3 regions of the Mesorhizobium sp. M7A.F.Ca.CA.001.10.2.1 genome follow, and region 2 is predicted to be linked to each of the others. Evidence: predicted binding sites of a transcription regulator. Region 2 holds the regulator's gene; each other region holds the start of a gene.

Region 1 (5,049 bases), on a different contig from region 2:
GGGGAGGGTTGAGAAGCGCGCTTACGCCGACCGCACCGGGTCGAGCGTCACCTTGTAGAGTTCGTTGTCGTCGCGATCCATCAGCCGCACCGTCATCTGCTCGCTGGCGCCTGAAATATCGACGAGCCCGAAGAATTGCAGCCCGGCCGAGGGCGGCAGGTTCTGTCCCTGTTCGGCGGTCGGCGCCTTGATGAACTTCAGCTCCGGACCGAACGTCATGTCGAAATCGTTGGGACCGAACGTGCCGGCATGGATCGGACCCGAGACGAATTCCCAGAACGGATTGAACTCCTGGAACTGCGCCTTGTCCGGGTTGTAATAATGCGCGGCCGTGTAATGCACATCTGCGGTGAGCCAGACGGTGTTGCTGATGCCGGCATTCTTTATGAAGCGCAGCAGGTCGGCGATCTCGAGCTCGCGCCCTTTTGGCAAGCCATTGTCGCCATTGCTGACCGCTTCGGCGCCAACCTTCTTGGTGCCGTCGTCCCAGACGACGAGGCCGAGCGGCACGTCGGCGGCGATGATTTTCCAGGTCGCCTTCGAATTCGCCAGTTCGCGCTTCAGCCATTTCGTCTGCTGCTCGCCGAGCATGCGCGACTGCGGCGTCATCTCATCCTGCATGTCGGGACCATTGGGGCCGCGATAGGAGCGCATGTCGAGGAAGAACACGTCGAGCAGCGGCCCATAAGCGATCTTGCGATAGACGCGGCCGGGCTCGGACGGTTCGTAGCGGATCGTCGTCATCTCGTGGAAAGCCCGCGCCGCGCGGGCCGCCAGCACGTGGATGGATTTTTCCGTGTAGCGGCTGTCGGCGCTGAGATCCTTGGAATCCGACCAGTTGTTCAGCACTTCATGGTCGTCCCACTGGTAGAAAGTCGGGCAGATGGCGCTCAGGCCGAGCACGTTCCTGTCCATCATGTTGTATTTCCACTGGTCCCGGTACTCGTCCAGCGTTTCGGCGACCTTGCGCTTGCCGTCGATCAGCACGACGTTCTTCCACTTGCCGCCGCCGGGCAGGTCGACCTCGTCCTTCATGGCGCCGTCGGCATAGATGGTGTCGCCTGAATGCAGGAAGAAGTCGGGCGTGTGCTTGCCGATCGTGGCGTAGGTCTTCATGCCGGTCTCATCGATGCCCCAGCCCTGGCCGGCGGTGTCGCCGGACCAGGCAAAGCGGATGTCGCGCTTCGAGGCTGGCGCCGTCCTGAAACGGCCGGTGATCGGCTCCGAAACGGCGTTGATGTCGGCGAGATCGGCCGATGTCATGCGGTAGAAGATATCCTGGTCCGAAGCGAGGTCGGTGAGCAGCCGCTTGACCGTGTAATCGCTGGCCGGCGACGTATCGAGCGGCGCCAGCCGCGTCGCACTGGCGAAATTCTCCGTCGACGACACCTCGAACATGACGCGCGACGGTCGGTCGGTGCGCGTCCACACCATGCCGCTGGTGGCGTCGACATCTCCCGACTGGACGCCATGGGTGAAGGAAGGCCGCTGATTGGCGCGCGAATAATAGGGCAGCGCCAAGCTCGAGACGCCGGCCAGGCCAACGGCGCTGGCGGATGTGACGAAGGCGCGGCGGGTCATCGAGAGCTTGTTCATGGCTGTCTCCTGGTGGCTTGAACGGCGCCACCAAGGTCCAGCGTCAATGTTTCAGGCGCATCTCGGGATGATGAAGTTTTGATAACAATGAACAGGGTAATCTCCCCCTCGAGGGGGAGATGTCGCCAAAGGCGACAGAGGGGGTCGCCGCGCGTGGAGCGCTAACCTCCTTCTATCGCAAGAGGCCGAGCCCAGTCGGACCGACCCCCCTCTGGCCGCTTCGCGGCCATCTCCCCCTCGAGGGGGGAGATTAGCGTCGCGCCTAAGCCGCTTGCGGCTCCGGATCGAACGCCGGCTTGCTGGTGTTGATCAGCAGCGAGATACAGGCGGCGGCGATTGCCGTCATGCCGGCGATCAGGAAGGCCAGTTCGTAATTGCCCTGCAGCTCGCGCATGGTGCCGCCAAAGGCGGCGGCAGCGGCCGCACCGATCTGGTGCCCGGCGACGATCCAGCCGAACACGATCGGCCCACTGCGATCGCCGAACGCCTCGTTGGCGAGCCGCAGCGTCGGCGGCACGGTGGCGATCCAGTCGAGGCCGTAGAGCACGGCGAAGATGATCAAGCTGGTGGCCGAGAAGCCGGAATAGGGCAGATAGATCAGCGACAGGCCACGAATGCCGTAATAGACGCCGAGCAGCTTGCGCGGATCGTAGCGGTCGGTGAGCCAGCCCGACAACGTCGTGCCGATCAGGTCGAAGATGCCCATCATCGACAGCAGGCCGGCGGCCTGCACTTCGCCGATGCCCATGTCGCCGCAGAACGCGATCAGATGCGTGCCGACCAGCCCGTTGGTGGTGAAGCCGCAGACGAAGAAGGTGGCGAACAGATACCAGAACACCCGCGTGCCGGCGGCACGGCGCAGCGTCGAGAACGTATGCGCCAGAAAATTGCCCTGTGACGCAGGCGGAGTGGGCGGCACGTCGTCAGCCTCGGCGCCGTAGCGCACCATGCCGATCGATGCCGGCCGCTCCGGCACCAGCAGCCAGACCAGCGGTATCAGGGCAGCGGTCGCGATCGCGACCGCAATGACAACCGGCTGCCAGCCGCCCGACTGCGCCAGCGCGGCGATCAGCGGCAGGAACACCAGCATGCCCGAGGCGCTGGAGGCCGACATCAATCCCATGACAAGCCCGCGATTGGTCTTGAACCACCGGTTGACGATGGTCGCGCCGAGCACGCTGGCGACAGCACCGGAACCAATGCCCGAGAACACGCCCCAGGTGATGAACAGATGCCACGGCTTGGTCATCAGCAGGCTGAGCGCGGTCGAGCCCGACATCACCACCAGCGAGGCCAGCAGCGTGCGGCGAAGCCCGATGCGCTCCATCAGGGCTGCGGCAAATGGCCCTGTCAGGCCGTAAAGCAGGATGCCGACACCGGCGGCCAGCGAGATGATGTCGCGCCGCCAGCCGAAACTGTTCTCCAGCGGCAGCATCATGACCGAGGGTGCGGAGCGCAGGCCAGCCGCGACCAGCAGGCTAAGGAAGATCACGCCGACCACGACGAAAGCGTAGCGCTGGCCAAAGGGGCGGGATTGAGCTATCATGTTACTGACCGGTACGTTGCAGGTGGAGTATGTATACGTACCGATCGGTAACATTGTCAATCGAGCCACACGATGCCAACCGACAAAAATATTGATCTGACCATCAGCGACGATCATGCGTCGGCGCCGCCGAAAGCAGCCAAGAAGATCCTCGATGTGGCTTATGACCTGTTCTACCGGCGCGGTATCAGGGCGATCGGCGTCGACGAGATCGTCAAACGTGCCGGCGTCACAAAGCCCAGCCTCTATCGCAGCTTTCCGTCCAAGGATGAACTGGCCGCCTCCTATCTCAGGCAGTACGATCTTGAATATTGGGAGCGTTTCGACGAGGCGGTTGCCGCTCATCCCGGCGACCCGCGCGCACAGATCAAGGCTTTCCTGACCCGCATCGGCAAGCGCACGCAAGTGGCGGACTATCGCGGCTGCGGCATGACCAACGCGGCGGTCGAATATCCCGACCACAGCCATCCGGCCCGTGTGGTCAGCGAGGCCAACAAGCAGGAATTGCGCCGCCGCCTACGCGCCATGGCGGTTGCGATGGGCGCGCAAGACCCTGACACGCTCGGCGACGGCCTTCTGCTGCTGATCGAAGGCGCCTATATCAGTGGCCAGCTGTTCGGGCTCGGCGGCCCGGCGCAAGCGGTCGCCCGCAACGCGGACCTGCTGATTGAAGCGAGCTTGAAGAAATAACGTTTGGCGCTACGCTGCGGCAGCTTGCAACGGAGATTGACCGCCATGCGTGCCATTCTGATCCCGCTTGTTCTGGTCGGTCTCGGTCGGGCTGCGCAAGCCGACGGCATTTCCAGCGCCTACACCGATCTGGATTCGAAAAAGGATTGCGTGACCTACGCGCAGGCCGAGGAAGGCGACGGCGACTGGGCCGAACTCGCCTGTTCGGGCTATCGCGGCTATCCCGTACTGATAGCCTATGACGATGCCCGTGAATCGCTGTTCTACGGCTTTCCCCCCGGCGGCGACATGACAACGGTCTGGGAGAGCTTTTCCGGTTTCAATTCGTCCGGAGCCAAGATCGAATGGCGCATCGAGACCACCGGCGACAAGGCTGTGCCCTATGCAGCCATCCATCGCCGCTCGATCAGCAATCCCGAGGACGAGAAAAAGCCGACCGAGGTGCTGCTCGTCGCCAAGGTCGGCCAGATGGACGCCCGCGACGGCTGCACCGTCGGCCTGGTGCTGGCCACCGGCAATCCCACCGCCAACGATCAGGCGCGCAAGCTTGCCGACGACAAGGCACGCACCTTCGCCTGCGGCAAGGACAGGCGCACCGTCATCGGCAATGTGCCGGCTTTTGGCCGGGTGGATAACTGAGCACGGCGGAGATTGGGCATCGCACCCGTAGCTTCGTCATCCACGGGCGGAGCAAGGAGCGTAGCGACGCAGCGCAGACCCGAGGATCCATGCCGCGACATCAACACCGCCGCGGCGGTGCAGAATTCCGTTCCGCCGCACACGTCGCCTGGCGTCACGGCATGGATACCAGGGTCTCCGCGACGCCGCTTTGCGGCTGCTCCGCCCTGGTATGACGAAGTTGGGCTACTTGCTCGCCTTGGCCCGCTCGATCGCATCGACGATCATCTTCTTGGCATATTTGGAATCGTGCCAGCCTTCGATCTTGACCCATTTGCCGGGCTCGAGATCCTTGTAGTGCTCGAAGAAGTGCTGCACCTGCTGGCGCGTGATGTCGGGCAGCTGGGTGTATTCGGTGACGTTCTCGTAGCGCAGCGTCAGTTTCGGCGACGGCACGGCAATGATCTTCTCATCCTGGCCGGCATTGTCTTCCATGATCAGCACGCCGATCGGCCTGACGTTGATGACGCAGCCCGGCACCAGGGCGCGCGTGTTGCAGACCAGCACGTCGATCGGATCGCCGTCGCCCGACAGCGTGT
Region 2 (4,233 bases):
CCGGCCACTGCGCTGCCGGTGCAGATCTATATGTGGGCGAACGAGGCCGAACGCGCCTTCGTCGAGCGCATGTCGGGCGCGATCATCATCCTGCTCGTCTTCCTCATGGCCATGAACATCACCGCGATCGTGCTTCGGCGTCGGTTCGAGCGGCGCTGGTAGAAAAAAGGCATTTTGGTATGAACATCATGACCGAACAGTCCCTTGAAAATGCAGTGGGCGATAAGATGAACGCCAAGTCGAACGAAGTGATCAAAATGCGTGGCGACAAGGTCGGCGTGTTCTATGGCGAGAAGCAGGCGCTGTTCGATGTCAATCTCGACGTCCGCCTGAATCAGGTGACGGCGCTGATCGGCCCCTCCGGCTGCGGCAAGTCGACCTTCCTGCGTTGCCTCAACCGCATGAACGACACCATCGATTCCGCGCGGGTAACCGGCAAGATAACGCTCGACGAAGAAGACATCTACGACAAGAACATCGATGTCGTCGAACTCAGGGCGCGCGTCGGCATGGTGTTTCAGAAACCCAATCCGTTCCCCAAGTCGATCTACGAGAACGTCGCCTATGGCCCGCGCATCCACGGATTGGCCAAGCGCAAGGCCGACATGGATCAGATCGTCGAGTCGAGCTTGAAGAAGGCGGCGATCTGGAACGAGGTGAAGGACCGTTTGCAGGAACCTGGCACGGGTCTTTCCGGTGGCCAGCAACAGCGTCTGTGCATTGCACGCGCCATCGCCGTGTCACCCGAGGTGATCCTGATGGACGAACCGTGTTCGGCGCTCGACCCGATCGCCACTGCTCGCGTCGAGGAACTGATCGACGAACTGCGCCAGAACTATACGATCGTCATCGTCACCCATTCGATGCAGCAGGCAGCGCGCGTGTCGCAGCGCACCGCGATGTTCCATCTAGGCTATCTGGTCGAGGAGGGCGCCACCGACAAGATGTTCACCACCCCCGACGACAAACGCACCCAGGACTACATCACCGGCCGGTTCGGCTGAGCTCAGGCATATGAGGGACGAAGATCATGGGTGAACATACCGTTGCATCTTTCGATGAGGATCTGGAGCAGATCAGCCAGCTGATCCGCGACATGGGCGATCTCGCCCGCTCGATGGTCAGTGGCTCGACCAAGGCTTTGCTCAATTCGGACAATGCGCTGGCGCAGCGCGTGGTTTCCGACGATGCGATCATGGATGCCCGCCAGCGCGAGCTGGACGATCGCGCCATCACGCTGATCGCCAAGCGCCAGCCAATGGCCAACGATCTGCGTGCGGTGGTCGGTTCGATCCGCATGGCCGGCGACCTCGAGCGCATCGGCGACCTTGCCAAGAACATCGCCAAGCGCGTCGGCACTGTCGGGCTGAGCGTCACGCCGCACGATCTTTCGCATTCGATCGACGCGATGGCGCAGCTGGTGCTGATCCAGGTGCAGGGGGTCGTCGACGAGTATGCCGCCGCTGACGCGGCAGCGCTTGCCACGCTCAGAAACAATGATGAACGCATCGACGTCAAATACACCTCGGTGTTCCGCGAGCTGCTGACCTACATGATGGAAGATCCCCGCAACATCACGGCGTGCACGCACCTGTTGTTTTGCGCCAAGAACCTCGAGCGGATCGGCGACCACGTGACCAACATCGCCGAAAATGCCTACTATGTTTTGACCGGCACGCAGCTGCCAGCCAATCGTCCGAAGCAGGACGAGACGGCAATGTCCGCGCCAGCGGCATAACAAGGGTGACCAGCCGATGATCGCACCACGCATCATGGTGGTGGAGGATGAGGAGCCGCTAGGCGTGCTGCTCCGCTACAATCTTGAATCCGAAGGTTACCAGGTCGAGGTGGTGACGCGCGGCGATGAGGCCGAAATCCGGCTGCAGGAGAACGTTCCCGATCTTCTGGTGCTCGACTGGATGGTGCCTGCGGTTTCGGGCATCGAACTCTGCCGGCGCCTGCGAATGCGTCCCGAGACCGAGCGGCTGCCGATCATCATGCTGACCGCGCGAGGCGAGGAAAGCGACCGCGTGCGCGGCCTGTCGACCGGCGCCGACGACTATCTGGTCAAGCCCTTCTCGACGCCGGAGTTCATGGCCAGGGTCAAGGCGCTGCTGCGCCGGGCCAAGCCGGAAGTGCTGTCCAGCGTGCTAAAGGTCGGCGATATCGTGCTCGATCGCGAGTCGCACCGTGTCTATCGCAAGAAGAGCGAGATCCGGCTTGGGCCGACGGAATTCCGCCTGCTCGAATTCATGATGCGCCATCCAGGCCGCGTGTTCTCGCGCAGCCAGCTGCTCGACAATGTCTGGGGCGAGACGATCTACATCGACGAGCGCACGGTCGACGTGCATGTCGGCCGGCTGCGCAAGGCGGTCAACAATGGCCGTATGCCTGATGTCATCCGCACGATCCGTGGGGCCGGATACGCCATCCGAGAGGACTGAACTCCCTCGTTTGAACTCACGCCACGTTCTTGCCGCCGAAACCGGATCTCGCCTGCACGCCCGGCGCAAAAATCTCCTGATCGACGAAGATCAGCGCCCGCATGGCGCAGCCTTCGCGGATCAGCGGCAGTTCGTTCGGCTCGGTGTCGAAGGAAATCGATTTGGAATGCTGGCCGCCGGCGGTCTGGGCAATCGCTTGCCGCAATGCCGGCTCGATCAGGTCGAAGGCGGCGGCGCTGACACCGACCATGGCGACCGGCGCCGGATCGATCAGCGCGAACAGGCTGCCGAGGCCGTAGCCGAGCGCTTCGCCGGCCTTGCGATAGGCTTCCCGTTCGGGTCCGTCACCTTCGCGGGCCGCGGCAGCCAGGGCGCGCATGTCGGCGTCGCTGACATCGGCGACGGGTTCTGCATCCTCGCCCATCTGCCTGGCGTTGCGCCAGATGGCGTAATTGCCCGCATAGGCTTCGACGCAGCCGCGCCGTCCGCAGCGACATAGCGCGCCGTTCGGCCGATGGATCATGTGGCCGAATTCGCCGCCCGAAGAATGGGTGCCGGTGAACAATTCGCCCTTCAGCACCAGTCCCATGCCGATGCCGTGCGACAAAAGGATAGCGATGAAATCGTCGCGGTAACGATCGGGGTCGCGCCAGCGCAGCGCCACCGCCATCATGTTGCAGTCGTTCTCCATTATGGCAGGGATGCCGAACTCGTCTTCGAATATGTCAGCGAAGGCGATGTCGGTGTGCGGCGTGATCGGCGACCACAGCATGGCGCGGGCACGGGTGTCGGTGATGCCCTGGATGGCCAGCGCGATGCGGGCGATGCTGCGCACGTCCAGGTCGGGATCTGCCAGGCGGCGCCGCACGATGGCCGTGCATTCCCCGATCAGCGACTCGCGCGACATCGTCAGCGTGTCCAGCCGGCGCTGTTCCTCGGATATCACCTGGCCGGCATAGTCGATGACGGCGACGGAGAGGAAGTTCAGCGACAGCACCACGGTCATTACCGCGGCCGCTTCCGGATTGAGACTGAGGCCGACCTGCGGCCGGCCGCGTTTGAGCGAGCCGGCCTCGCTCGGCTTGCTTTCGGTCAGGATGCCTTCGACGATCAGGTCGGATGAAATCGCCGAGATGGTCGAATGGCTGAGGCTTGTGGTCGCGGCGATCTCGGTTCGTGACGGCTGTCCGGCGCGGCGCACTGCCGCGATCACCATGGCGCGGTTGCGGCGGCGCAGATCGTCGTGGCGGATTCCGACCGACATGTTCTTTCATATCCTCCCGGTCGCCGCGGTTCCTCCTGCCCCTGGAACGCTGTCGGTGACGCCGGTAAATACTGGCAGAAGCTGCATGCCGTGTCATTTATTTATTCCGAGACTCGAAAAAAACTCGAAATGACATCAAAATCCATCAGAATCGATGTTGACAGCGTTCGGGCGTTGGCCCAGTATTTTTTCGAGGCTCGAAAAAATAGAGCCTCTGTGCCGGCCCTCGGGTCAGTTTGGTCGCGCCATACGCGGCGCAGGGAGGATAATATGAAAAGATTCACGGCCGCCATCCTGGCGGGTGCCGCCATGTCGCTGACGCTCGCGTCTGTCGCGCAGGCGAAGGACAAGGTTGTCGGCGTTTCGTGGTCCAACTTCCAGGAAGAACGCTGGAAGACCGACGAGGCCGCCATGAAGACGGCGATCGAGGCCGCCGGCGACAAGTACATCTCCGCCGATGCGCAGTCCAATCCCGGCAAGCAGCTTACCGATGTCGAAAGCCTGATCTCGCAGGGCGCTAATTCC
Region 3 (5,049 bases), on a different contig from region 2:
CTCGTCGAACTGATGGGCGGCGACATCGGGGTCGAAAGTGCGGAAGGCAAGGGCTCGACTTTCTGGTTCTCGGTGACGCTGCCGCGGGCCGGACAGCAGAACGGACAGCGCATCATGCCGATCGACGTGACCGGTGCGCGTGTGCTGATTGTCGACGACAATGCCGTCAATCGGGCCATCCTGACCGAACAGATGACATCGTGGACGTTCGATTCCTGCGCGGCCGAAAGCGGCGCCGAAGGCCTCAAGGTACTGATCGCCGCCGCTGCCTATGGTGTCCCGGTCGATTGCGTCGTGCTCGACTACCAGATGCCTGGAATGAGCGGCGCCGAAATGGCGCGGATCGTGCGCAGCACCGCCGGCCTTGCCGGCATGCCGATCATCATGCTGACCTCGGTCGACCAGTCGCTCGCCAACACCAGCTATCGCGATCTTGGCATCGATGCCCAGCTGATCAAGCCGGCGCGCTCCTCGGTGCTGCTGGAAACGCTGGTCGCCACCATCCAGCGGCATCGCCACAACACGAGCGGCAGCGACGCGCAGCCGCTCGCAGCCGACGTCGCTGCGGGTTATGTGATGCGGACGCAGCCCTCGGCGCCGTCCGAACAGCGGGCGCTGCTGCAGCCGCCCTCAATTCGCCCCCGGCCACCGGTGGCGGCTGGCGGCGACAGGCTGGATATCCTGGTGGCCGAGGACAATGAGGTGAACCAGATGGTGTTCACCCAGATCCTCGGCGAGACCGGTTATGGTTTCGAGATCGTCGGCAATGGCCGCAAGGCGCTCGACGCCTTCGGCCGGCTGAACCCGTGCATGATCCTGATGGATGTCTCCATGCCGGAGATGAACGGTCTCGAAGCAACCGCCGCCATTCGCCGGCTGGAGGAAGAAACCGGCACCCATGTGCCGATCGTCGGCGTCACCGCGCATGCGCTGAAGGGCGACCGCGAGCGCTGCCTGGAGGCAGGCATGGACGACTATCTGCCCAAGCCGATCAGTCCCCGGGCGTTGCTCGAGAAGGTCGAGCGCTGGGTCGGCGCCAGCCGGCAGGCGCAGCGCAACGCCGGGTAAGGCCGGCTCTGCCCGAGTACCGGGAATACGGCGAAGATTCGCGCCCCTGTCAGCGGCCAAGACTATGGTGCGATCGCACCATATGAAAGGCGGCATCCAGCCGAGACAATGGCGACATTCGAATTCCGCTCTTCCCAGTTACGGGCGGGAGCAGCGACCGCCGGCATGAGACAGCGTCAACCTACCCCAACGGACCTGTTTTCGGCGATGGCCCGGCCACGACACCGTCTGGCTGAGAGCAACGCGCTCCCGTCCGGCTTTTCTTCATAAAGGCCGGCTGATCCCCAAATCGCCGGCCAGCCTCGACCGAATCGAGCAAGTCCCTGATTCCGGTGACAAAGCGGGGCTGCGTCGGGAGTGCCGGCCAGGCGGCATTCTGCTCATCCCGATGACGCGTTACCGGGGTGACATCAAACTGTCATGCGACTGTTATAATCGAAGGCTATTGGCCTCAGCGGGCGCCGACTGACGAGCGCCGAGAGACCATCTTCCGAACAGGAGCAGGCCACATGAAGAAATTCCTCTATACGGCGTCGGCCGCTGCGCTTGCGCTCGCCGCGACGTCCGGCTTCGCCGCCGCGCGCGACCAGATCCAGGTCGCCGGGTCATCGACCGTGTTACCTTATGCCAAGATTGTCGCCGAGCAGTTCGGCGAAACATTCACCAACTTCAAGACCCCGGTCGTCGAATCCGGCGGCAGCGGCGCGGGCATCAAGGAATTCTGCAAGGGCGTCGGCGAAGACACGATCGACATCGCCAATTCGTCGCGTCCGATCAAGGCGGACGAACTCAAGTCCTGCGCCGACGCCGGCGTGAAGGAAGTCCAGGAAGTCCGGATCGGCTATGACGGCATCGTCTTCGCCACCGACATCAAGGGCCCGGATTGGGCGCTGGTTCCCGCCGACATCTACAAGGCGCTGGCAGCCAAGCTGGTCGTCGACGGCAAGCTCGTCGACAATCCGAACACCAAGTGGAGCCAGGTCAATCCGAAGCTGCCCGACTGGGACATCGCCGCCTACATTCCGGGCGAAAAGCATGGCACGCGCGAAGTGTTCGAGACCAAGCTTCTCGATGCCGGCTGTGACAAGGCTGCTCTCAAGGCCGCCGGCATTGCCGACGACAAGGAAATCGGCAAAACCTGCATCGCCATCCGCAAGGACGGCAAGGCCGTCGACATCGATGGCGACTATACCGAGACGCTCGCCCGCATCGACTCCAACAAGACCGGCGTCGGCGTGTTTGGCCTCGCCTTCTATGAGAACAATGCCGACAAGCTGAAGGTCGCCACCGTGGAAGACGTCGTGCCTTCGACCGAGACGATCGCCAGCGGCAAGTATCCCGTCTCGCGCCCGCTGTTCTTCTACGTCAAGAAGGCGCATCTGGGCGTCGTTCCCGGCCTCAAGGAATATGTCGAGTTCTTCCTTGACGACCAGATGGTTGGCCCGGAAAGCCCGCTCGCCGAATACGGCCTCGTTGCTGCTCCGGATGCCGAGCGTCAGGCCCAGCGTGACGCTTTCGCCGCCGGAAAGTCGATGTAATCAGCTGCCGAACCGGGGTGCGGGCCAAATCCCGCGCCCCGGTTTCATCGCAGGCCGCAATGGCGGCTGCGTAAGAATTTCTCTTGGGGTGGGTCCATGTCGTCCTTGCTCGTACTGGCCATCGTCGTTGCCGTCGGCCTGGTTGCCTTTTTCATCGGTCGGCAACGTGCCGCGGCCCAGGACAATGGCAAGGTCAAGCCGCATTCGCGCGCCCACTATCATGGCTGGTGGGCCTTCCTGCTCGCCGTTCTGCCTGCTCTTTTGCTGCTTGCCGTCTGGACCGTCGGGTCTTCCGTCTATCTTGACCGACACATTCACACTGCCTTGCCCGAGCGCACCGTCGACAGCAAGGTTGCCAGTGAGGCACTGGATGTCAGCCTCGTAAAGAGCCTCGCCAGGGGCCTGCGCAAACTCGATGCCGGCACACTGGCCGCAATGCCTGCCAGCTTTGCCGAGCTGCAGCCGCTGCTCGCCGCCAAGGGTGTGGCACTGGCGAGCGACACGCAGGATTACATGATCCCGATCGCCGTCGAGGCGAACAAGGTCCAGGACCGGCTCGGCCTGTTCGGCGCCATTGTCATTCTCGTTTCCTCGATCGCCGGCGCCTTCTATGCGCTCAGGCAGATCGAGCCGCGCGCCAGGGCCCGCAACAATGTCGAGAGGCTGATGCTGTGGGGGCTGCTTGCCGCCTCCACCATCGCCATCCTGACAACCATCGGCATCGTGCTTTCGATGCTGTTCCAGACGATCACCTTCTTCGAAAGCGTCTCGCCGATGAGTTTCTTCTTCGGCACCGTCTGGGATCCGCGTTTTGCCGCTGCCGGTTCGGGCGGCAGCCAGGGCCAATTCGGCCTGATCCCGCTTCTTGCGGGCACGCTCTACATCGCCGCCGTCGCGCTGCTGGTTGCGGTGCCGGTCGGGCTGATGTCGGCTGTCTACATGGCCGAATATGCAACGCCCAAGGTGCGCTCGGTGGTTAAGCCGGCGCTTGAACTTCTGGCCGGCATACCGACCATCGTCTACGGCATCTTCGCCGTCGTCACGCTTGGGCCGTTCCTGCGCGACCTGTCCGCGGCGCTGACCGGCGGTTCGCCCTTCATCCAGGGCCAGAGCATCTTCACCGCCGGCCTGGTCATGGGCGTCATGCTGATCCCGGTCGTGTCCTCTCTCTCGGACGACATCATAACCGCGGTGCCGCGCGCCATGCGCGACGGGTCGCTTGGCCTCGGCGCGACCCGCTCCGAGACGATCAAGCGGGTGATCCTGCCGGCTGCACTGCCCGGCATCGTCGGCGCCATCCTGCTGACCGCCTCGCGCGCCATCGGCGAAACGATGATTGTCGTGCTGGCGGCGGGCGTCGCCGCCAACCTCACCATCAACCCGTTCGAGGCGATGACGACCATCACCGTCAAGATCGTCAACCAGCTCACCGGCGACCTCGAGTTCAATTCGCCGCAGACGCTGGTCGCCTTCGCACTCGGCCTGACGCTGTTCGCGCTGACGTTGGTGATGAACATCGTCGCGCTCTACATCGTGCGCAAATATCGGGAGCAGTACGAATGACCGACATTTCCATGGATACGATGGTCAGGGCGGCGGCCCATCCGCGCCGCGACATCGGCCTGAAGGCCCGTTACGCCGCCGAACGCCGTTTCCGCTTCTATGGCGTCGTGGCGATTTCCGTAGGCCTGGCGTTCCTGGCAATCATGCTGATCACCATCGTCTCGAAAGGCTACACCGCCTTCTGGCAGACGACGGTATCACTGCCGATCTCGTTCGACGAGAAGGTGATCGATCCTTCCGGCAAGCGTGCAACCGATCCGAGCGTTCTGATCAAGGCAAATTATCCCAAGCTCGCCGAAAACGCGCTTGTGGCCAAGCTCGGCATCTCTCCTGATGACAAGCCGATGATCCAGAAGCTCAAGGGCTTCCTGTCGGAAGGCGCCCGCGTCCAGTTGCGCGACATCGTTGCCGCCGATCCGTCCGTGATCGGCACGACACGCAACGTCAACATCCTCGCCGCCGCCAATCTCGACTCGGCTTTCAAGGGCCAGATCGACCTCAGTGTCGAGGAAGCGCGACGCAAGGTCTCGGACCAGCAGATCACCTGGATGAACAAGCTCAAGGCCGAGGGCGCGATGGCCGAGCACTTCAACAGCGGCCTGTTCACCTACGGCGCCTCCAGCCGCCCGGAAACCTCGGGCATGGGCGTGGCGATCATCGGCTCGTTTTATATGATGGTGATCGTGTTGCTCCTGGCGCTGCCGATCGGCGTCGCCGCCTCCATCTATCTGGAAGAGTTCGCCAAGAAGAACCGTTTCACCGACCTTATCGAGGTCAACATCAACAATCTGGCAGCGGTGCCGTCAATCGTCTTCGGCTTGCTCGGCCTCGCGGTGTTCATCAATTTCCTGGGCATGCCGCGCTCCGCCGCTTTCGTCGG

The links. Region 2 encodes PhoB, which activates phosphate uptake and scavenging genes when phosphate is short. Its sites were predicted from a motif close to TGTCATNNANCTGTCAT; they were not measured.
Region 1: EN964_RS08665 (alkaline phosphatase) is a predicted target of PhoB. The motif match lies at 1,667-1,683, and genes of this name have one in related genera.
Region 3: EN964_RS22175 (PstS family phosphate ABC transporter substrate-binding protein) is a predicted target of PhoB. The motif match lies at 1,485-1,501, and genes of this name have one in related genera.

The regions. Positions count from the first base shown of each region.
Region 1 is NZ_RZQY01000089.1:427-5,475, reverse strand. It holds gene EN964_RS08665 (alkaline phosphatase) at 22-1,596, opposite strand; gene EN964_RS08660 (MFS transporter) at 1,859-3,142, opposite strand; gene EN964_RS08655 (TetR/AcrR family transcriptional regulator) at 3,215-3,832, shown strand; gene EN964_RS08650 (hypothetical protein) at 3,878-4,471, shown strand; gene ppa (inorganic diphosphatase) at 4,697-5,049, opposite strand, start outside.
Region 2 is NZ_RZQY01000503.1:247-4,479, forward strand. It holds partial or broken gene EN964_RS25840 (PstA family ABC transporter permease) at 1-162, shown strand, start outside; gene pstB (phosphate ABC transporter ATP-binding protein PstB) at 180-1,004, shown strand; gene phoU (phosphate signaling complex protein PhoU) at 1,031-1,738, shown strand; gene phoB (phosphate regulon transcriptional regulator PhoB) at 1,755-2,444, shown strand; gene EN964_RS25860 (ROK family protein) at 2,461-3,708, opposite strand; partial or broken gene EN964_RS25865 (D-xylose ABC transporter substrate-binding protein) at 3,979-4,233, shown strand, end outside.
Region 3 is NZ_RZQY01000378.1:28-5,076, reverse strand. It holds partial or broken gene EN964_RS22180 (response regulator) at 1-1,068, shown strand, start outside; gene EN964_RS22175 (PstS family phosphate ABC transporter substrate-binding protein) at 1,578-2,606, shown strand; gene pstC (phosphate ABC transporter permease subunit PstC) at 2,703-4,169, shown strand; partial or broken gene EN964_RS22165 (DUF3333 domain-containing protein) at 4,166-5,049, shown strand, end outside.